2 regions of the Paraburkholderia sp. GAS199 genome follow, and region 2 is predicted to be linked to the other one. Evidence: predicted binding sites of a transcription regulator. Region 2 holds the regulator's gene; the other holds the start of a gene.
The links. The regulator LexA, encoded in region 2, represses DNA repair genes until DNA is damaged. The targets are predictions, from matches to a motif close to ACTGTATNNNNATACAGT.
Positions count from the first base shown of each region.

Region 1: P3T18_RS22565 (putative DNA modification/repair radical SAM protein) is a predicted target of LexA. The motif match lies at 1,931-1,948, and genes of this name have one in related genera.

Region 1 covers NZ_JBNDMM010000006.1:119,328-122,734, reverse strand. Annotated here, with positions in the region: gene tadA (tRNA adenosine(34) deaminase TadA) at 1-112, opposite strand, end outside; gene P3T18_RS22575 (DnaJ family domain-containing protein) at 268-669, opposite strand; gene P3T18_RS22570 (2'-5' RNA ligase family protein) at 1,190-1,789, opposite strand; gene P3T18_RS22565 (putative DNA modification/repair radical SAM protein) at 1,961-3,169, shown strand; gene P3T18_RS22560 (UdgX family uracil-DNA binding protein) at 3,191-3,407, shown strand, end outside.
Region 2 covers NZ_JBNDMM010000004.1:388,637-392,043, forward strand. Annotated here, with positions in the region: gene P3T18_RS18655 (universal stress protein) at 10-474, shown strand; gene P3T18_RS18660 (DUF2939 domain-containing protein) at 553-1,230, opposite strand; gene P3T18_RS18665 (hypothetical protein) at 1,331-1,687, opposite strand; gene lexA (transcriptional repressor LexA) at 1,746-2,396, opposite strand; gene P3T18_RS18675 (sulfate ABC transporter substrate-binding protein) at 2,711-3,407, shown strand, end outside.

The DNA of each region.
Region 1 (3,407 bases), on a different contig from region 2:
GAACCAGCACGGCGCCGACTGGCACTTCGCCCGCCGCGCGCGCCTCTTCGGCCGCGGCTTGCGCCAGTTGCATGAAACGGAGGTCGCGTTCGGAAACGGGCAGCGGCGACAGCGCAGCCGGTTCGCCGACGGAAGGGCGGCACGCCGAAGCCGGCGCAACGACGCTCGTATCGTCAGTTTCGATCGGGACGCGCGACGCGTCGTTCACGTCAGCCGACAATCCATGCTCTTCCCGATCCGGCCCGTTGCCGTGGACAAGCGGCTCGCTCACTGCGAGCCCGAGCTGGCCGGATCGAGCTTGCCGGTGCGCTCGTTCAGGCGCTCGGCAATTCTCCGGCAATATTCTCGCGGCAGGACCAGTGGACCTCCACGCAGCGATTCGAGCGCCATGTCGAGCGCCAGCATGCGCGCCTGAAGGCGGCAGCGAGTGGCTTTGTCGCTCACGGCATTCAGTTCGGCCTGCAGGTCACGCAAGGCGTGCAACTGCTCGATAGCCGGCGGCACGAAACCCGCATTTTTCAAAATTCGGTTTGCAACCCGCACTTCCTGGGGGACGAGTGCGTCGTCCTCGATAGGCAGGGGCGCACCGGCGCCGGGCAAATCGTCGAACTCGCCGCGCGCGGCCGCGGCGGCAATACGTTGTTCGACTAACGCATCAAGCAATTTCATCTGCAATCCACAACGTTGCGGCCCAAGCATTCTATCAGGGAGCGCCAGACAGTTCCGCGCCCCAGACCGACGAATCCCCCTAGGTTTCCAGATATAGCCTATTCGGAAACCGCATAGCGCGAACTAGCTTGCTAGACCACGAGCGGCCGCTCACGTCAGACAGATTGACGACGAACCACGGCTGCCGCAGATCAACCAATTTTTTGTGGATTTTGTGCTCATGCCCTTCCGATTAGTCGACCACCGCGCTGAAAGCGCAGCGCTCCGCCGCAACCCGGCGCGCAGCCTCACCGCCCCTTTCCAGAACCGCATGCGCTTCCCGTCGCCACGCACGGCATTCGCCGCCGCAGCAATCGCACTGTTGCTGACAGGCTGTGGCGTAGTGTGCGGCGGCGCCGGAGGCAGCGGCAGCGGCAGCGGTTTTGCCGGTGGTTGCGCGACCGGCATGCGGTTCTGAGCCAGCCGCGCCGCCATCTGGACCATCGACCCGCGAACCGTCACCACCCCGCCACTCGCGCCTTCACTCCTCTGTCAACGGCCAACGCGCCAGCGCAACGTGACGCGTGCGGCCGAGCAGACTGTGCACGAGCACCAATTCCCGCACGTTCCAGCACACCGCCTCGACAGGCCGCGCTTCCATCCACGGAATGCCGTATGCCAGCGTCACGTGCGGTGTGTACGGCGTGTCGAATCGCTCTGCCCGCGCCGCAAAACCTTCGGTTTGCAACGCCGACGCCAACGCTTCGTGCAGCGCATGAAGGCCGCCGACACCCTCGCCGCCCGCCAGCACCAGCGGGCCCGGCCGCGGTTTCGACGCAAAACTCGTCGTGCGGTCGAATTCGACGCTAAACGGCGCCATGCGAATCGACGCCGCCGACCGCATTGCGGCCTCCACCTGGTCTTGCGGCAGACCACCCACGAAATTGCCCAGATGATGCAACGTGACGTGCAGCCGGTTGGCCGCGAGCGGCTTGCTCCGCGAGCGGGTCTCCGCGCATAAGCCTTGGGCCAGTTTCGCGATACCCGCAGCGGTTTTGCTGTCCGGGAAAACGGCGAAAAAAAGGCCATCGGTAGGCACGGGGGGCGCCTCGAGTCCCGGCAGCCAAAGTTGCTCAGGCATGACGCCCCTGACTCAATAATGCACACATGCGTGATGAATCTCAGTTCACTGATGCGGGACCGCCCGCTTGCCGCGAGACTTCGGCAGGCTCGACCTGGTTTGCCAAAAAAGCCTTGCGCTTGCCAACTGCCTACGTACAATACTGTACATCCATACAGTATCGGCGGCAACGTGGAATTGCTCAAAAAGCTGGAAGTTCTGGCCGACGCGGCGAAATACGACGCGTCCTGCGCCAGCAGCGGCGCACCCAAACGCGGCTCTCGTGGCATTGCCGGGCTGGGCGCCAGCACGGGCGCCGGAATCTGTCATAGCTTCACGCCCGACGGGCGTTGCGTGTCGTTGCTGAAAATCCTGCTCACCAATTTTTGTCTTTACGACTGCCAATACTGTGTGAACCGGCGTTCCAGCAACGTGCCGCGAGCACGCTTCACGCCTGAGGAAGTCGTCGATCTCACGCTGGACTTCTATCGCCGCAACTATATCGACGGGCTGTTCCTGAGCTCCGGCATCATTCAGTCGTCGAACTACACCATGGAGCAACTGGTGCGTGTCGCGCAGTCGCTGCGAGAAGATCATCAGTTTCGCGGCTATCTGCATCTGAAAACCATCCCGGATGCCGACCCGCAACTGATCGCGCAAGCCGGGCGCTACGCCGATCGCCTCAGCGTCAATATCGAGTTGCCCACGCATGGCAGCCTGGCGCGCCTTGCGCCGGAAAAAGACGTTCGCACCATCAAGCTGGCTATGGGATCGATCCGGCTTGCGCAGGAAGAGGCGCAGAGCGACGCGAAAGCGCCGAAGTTCACGCCGGCGGGTCAAAGTACGCAAATGATCGTCGGCGCTGATCAAACCGATGACCGCACCATTCTGCAAACCGCCGAAACGCTTTACGGGTCGTACAAACTGAAGCGCGTGTATTACTCCGCGTTCAGTCCGATCCCGGACAGCCCGTCTGCGTTACCGGCTCAGGCACCGCCGTTATTGCGCGAGCACCGGCTGTATCAGGCAGATTTTCTGTTGCGCGGCTACGGCTTCAATGTGGACGAATTGCTGGGCCAACCCGGCAATCTTTCGCTCGATATCGACCCGAAACTGGCATGGGCACTCTCGCACCGCGCCGATTTTCCGGTCGACCTGAATCGCGCTCCGCTGCGGATGATTTCTCGAGTGCCGGGAATCGGCATGCGCAATGCAAAACGGCTGGTCGAATTGCGTCGTTCGCGGCGCATACGTTACGACGATCTGGTGCGGCTGCGTTGTCCGATGGAAAAGATCAAGCCGTTCGTGGTCACGCAAGACTACCGCGCAGCCATGCACGACGCGTCGTCGGATCAGCTACGCCGCGTGCTGGCGCCGCCCGTCCAGCTTGCGCTGCTTTGAGGCGTCGCCGGAAGCATCCGTATGCGCGCGATCATCGTCGACAACAATTTCGCAGCGTGGCGCGCTGCGGCGCTCGGCGCGATATCCGAATGTCTGCCGCCTGAAGCAATCGAGTGGCGCGTAGCCGAAAGCTCCGATGCGTTTCAAGGGCAATTGGCGTGCGGCTTCGGCGTCGAAATGGGCGTGACGGGCAAAGCGGCTACAGCGGGCGAAGCAGACACAACAACAGGAACCGTGC
Region 2 (3,407 bases):
GAGAAAATCATGGCGAGCTACCAGAAAATCCTGTTGTGCTACGACGGCTCGCGCGAGGGGCGCAAAGCGCTACGTTGCGGCGCCGATCTGGCGATGGACCTGAAAGCGGAAACGCACCTGCTCTCGGTGGTGGATATGCGTTCTAGCATCGCGCAAAGCGCAGGCCTGCTGACCGACGTCGCATGCGGCAGTTTCGAGAAGACCGCGCGTGACATCCTGCAGGAAGGCGTGGACTGGCTGACCGAACGCGGCGTCAGTGCGCAGGGGCATTTCGCCTTCGGTCATCCCATCGACGAAATCGCCAATCTTGCCAACGAACTGCACGTCGATCTGGTGGTGGTGGGGCATCGCTGCCGAACCGGCCTGTCGCGCTGGTGGATGGGCGCAGGCAATACGCCGCTGCTCGACCGGGTTTCGTGCAGCATTCTGGTGGCGTGTTCGTCGGCGCAGGAACAGCAGCAGGCCGCTGCCTGATGGCGAGCCGCATGTTCGATGCATGCGGCCCGATTCCCCGGGCTTTGGACTACGACGGGCGTTTGCCCGGCGCGTGCCTCATGGCGTGTTCAGGTCGACCGCGGCGAGTTTCCAGGTGAACAAACCTTCGCGCTGAAAGATTGCGGCGTAACGTGCGTCGCCGGCGCCATGCTGATAGGTGACCACGAACTCGTTGAGTCCGCGATAGGCAGCCGTGGTTTGCGGCGGCTGTTGTGGCGCGGCGGGCTCGGGATTGCCGTTGGCGTTACCGTTTGAATTGCCCGCAGCAGGTGTTGCCGGCGCCGCTTGCTGCGGCGTATCGGGTTGCGGCGCCCCCGGCGAGTTAGCAGCGGCAGGCGGGACGGGCGGACGTTCGCCCGGATTGCCACGCGGCGGCATGCCGTTCAACAGCGCGGCCACGCCATCGGGCGTTGCATACGCATCCACCAGCGGTCCGATCAACGCAACGCCGATCATGGCGCCGATTGCGGCCAATGGATTGCCATTGCTATGCGCGTCGAGCCGACGCGTCAATAAGCCCGACACCTGTTGCTTCAGGCTCTCGCGCAAAGCGGGAAAGTCGACGTATTCGTTGACGGTCGGAGCATCGCGCGCGTCGGCCGCGCGTTTGAGATTGTTCAGCGCGATGTACGGCGTGGCGTAAGCGAAGCCCAGTGCGGCAATGACCGCAATCACGATTAGTGTGACGATCAGCGGCCGTGTTGTGCTGCGCCGCGTGCGTGTTGGAACTGCCATCGAGTGGTGCTCTCCATCAGGTGTGATCTAGGGTGGACAGCGGCCACACGAAAACGATCCCGAGCACGACTTGCGGAGTAAGGGAGACCTGTAAATTCTGTTACGCCTCGAACACCGCGCCGTGTACGTTCGCTTCCTCGGCGATGCAGCGATCGATCATGCGGCACACCGCGTCGACCGTGCCGACCATGATGAGCCGCGACGGCCCGTGATAGACGCGCACCGGTGCGCGACGTGCGGGCTCGGCCGTATTCAGCCCCGAGTTCAGCGAGACGCGTGCAAAAGCCGGCAACGATGACGGCAGGCCGTGCAGGTCGGCGTTGCCGGCCGGCTCGTCGAACAGCGATGGCGTGACGGACGCGGACGACGCCTCGATCAACGAGCAAGGCACCAGCTTGCGCAAATGGCGCAGACGACCGAACTGGCGAAAAGGCAGCAGGCGGGCAAGGCGTTCCATGAGTCTCTCCAGGCGATTCAACGTTGTGACGGCTTTGGCTCGGCGAACCAGCGGACTTTCAGAACTCGCCCGGGCGGATCAGCCCGACGGCGATGCCCTCCAGTGCGAACTCCGCACTGCCGGTTTCAACGAAGATGTTTTCATAATCGGGGTTCTCGGCGATCAGCTCGAGACCGTTCGGCCGGCGCTTCAGGCGCTTGACCGTCACGTCGTCGCCAAGACGGGCGATGATGATCTGGCCGTCTTTGGCTTCGCTCTTCTTCTGCACGGCGAGCAGGTCGCCGTCGAAAATGCCGGCGTCGCGCATGGAGAGGCCGCGCACCTTCAGCAGGTAGTCGGGCTTGCTCGAAAACAGCGCCGGGTCGCAGGCGTAGTGCTGCGCGATATGTTCCTGCGCGAGGATCGGGCTACCTGCCGCCACCCGGCCGATCAGCGGCAGTGACAACTGCATGATGCTGGCGTGCGGCAGCGTGAACTGATGCGGCGCGTCTTCCGGATTGGAAAGCAGCCGGATGCCGCGCGAAGCGCCGGCGGCAAGCTCGATCACACCTTTGCGAGCAAGCGCGCGCAGATGTTCCTCCGCCGAATTAGCCGAGCTGAAACCCAGCTCGGCGGCGATTTCCGCGCGGGTGGGCGGAAAGCCAGTGCGTTCGATGGCCCGGCGGATCAGATCGAAAACCTGCTGTTGTCGTGCGGTGAGTTTGGTCATGTCGCCACTGTATGTATGAACAGGTGACTGTATTTTTATACAGTATTCCGCGCAATTCAAGCATTACTTTAAGTTCGTGGCTCGGGGTGGCGTTCCAGCGCCCCAAATCGACGCTCCAGCATCCGTTTTTGTGCCGCAACGCCTTATCTGGCCGTCATTACCACTTTTGCGTATTAAAGAATGAAGAAACATTATTTTTAATGATGAAAGCGCTTCGATAGACTGGCCTCCAGTTGCAGCTCATGTGCACGTGACCGCGACGCAAAAGAACACCACACGCTGTTTTAGCGGACTACCACGCGGAGAAAGTTGGCATGAATCATCAAGGCACGGGGCTGGCAGGCAAGACCAGAAAACTCATCGCGACGCTCGCTCTCGGCACGGCTGCGGCGTTGGGCGTCGTGGCGCAGGCTCAGGCGGCCGACACGACATTGCTGAACGTTTCGTACGACCCGACGCGCGAGCTGTATCAGGACGTCAACCAGGCATTCGGCAAGGAATGGAAGGCGAAGACGGGCGAGACCATCACCTTCAAGCAGTCGCACGGCGGCTCGGGCGCGCAGGCCCGCTCGGTGCTCGACGGCCTGCAGGCAGACGTGGTGACGCTGGCGCTGGCCTACGACATCGACGCGCTGGCGAGCAAAGGTCTGATCGACAAGGGCTGGCAGAAGCGTCTGCCGGACAACGCGTCGCCGTACACGTCGACGATCGTGTTTCTGGTGCGCAAGGGCAACCCGAAGCACATCAAGGACTGGGACGATCTGGTCAAGCCGGGCGTGTCGATCGTCACGCCGAATCCGAAGACCTCGGGCGGCGCGCGCTGGAACTACCTGGCGGCATGGGCGTACGCGGAACATCTGCCGGGCGGCAACGACCAGAAGGCCAAGGAATTCGTCGGCAAGCTCTACAAGAACGCGGGCGTGCTCGATTCGGGCGCGCGCGGCGCGACCACCAGCTTCGTGCAGCGCGGAATCGGCGACGTGCTGATCGCATGGGAAAACGAAGCGTTCC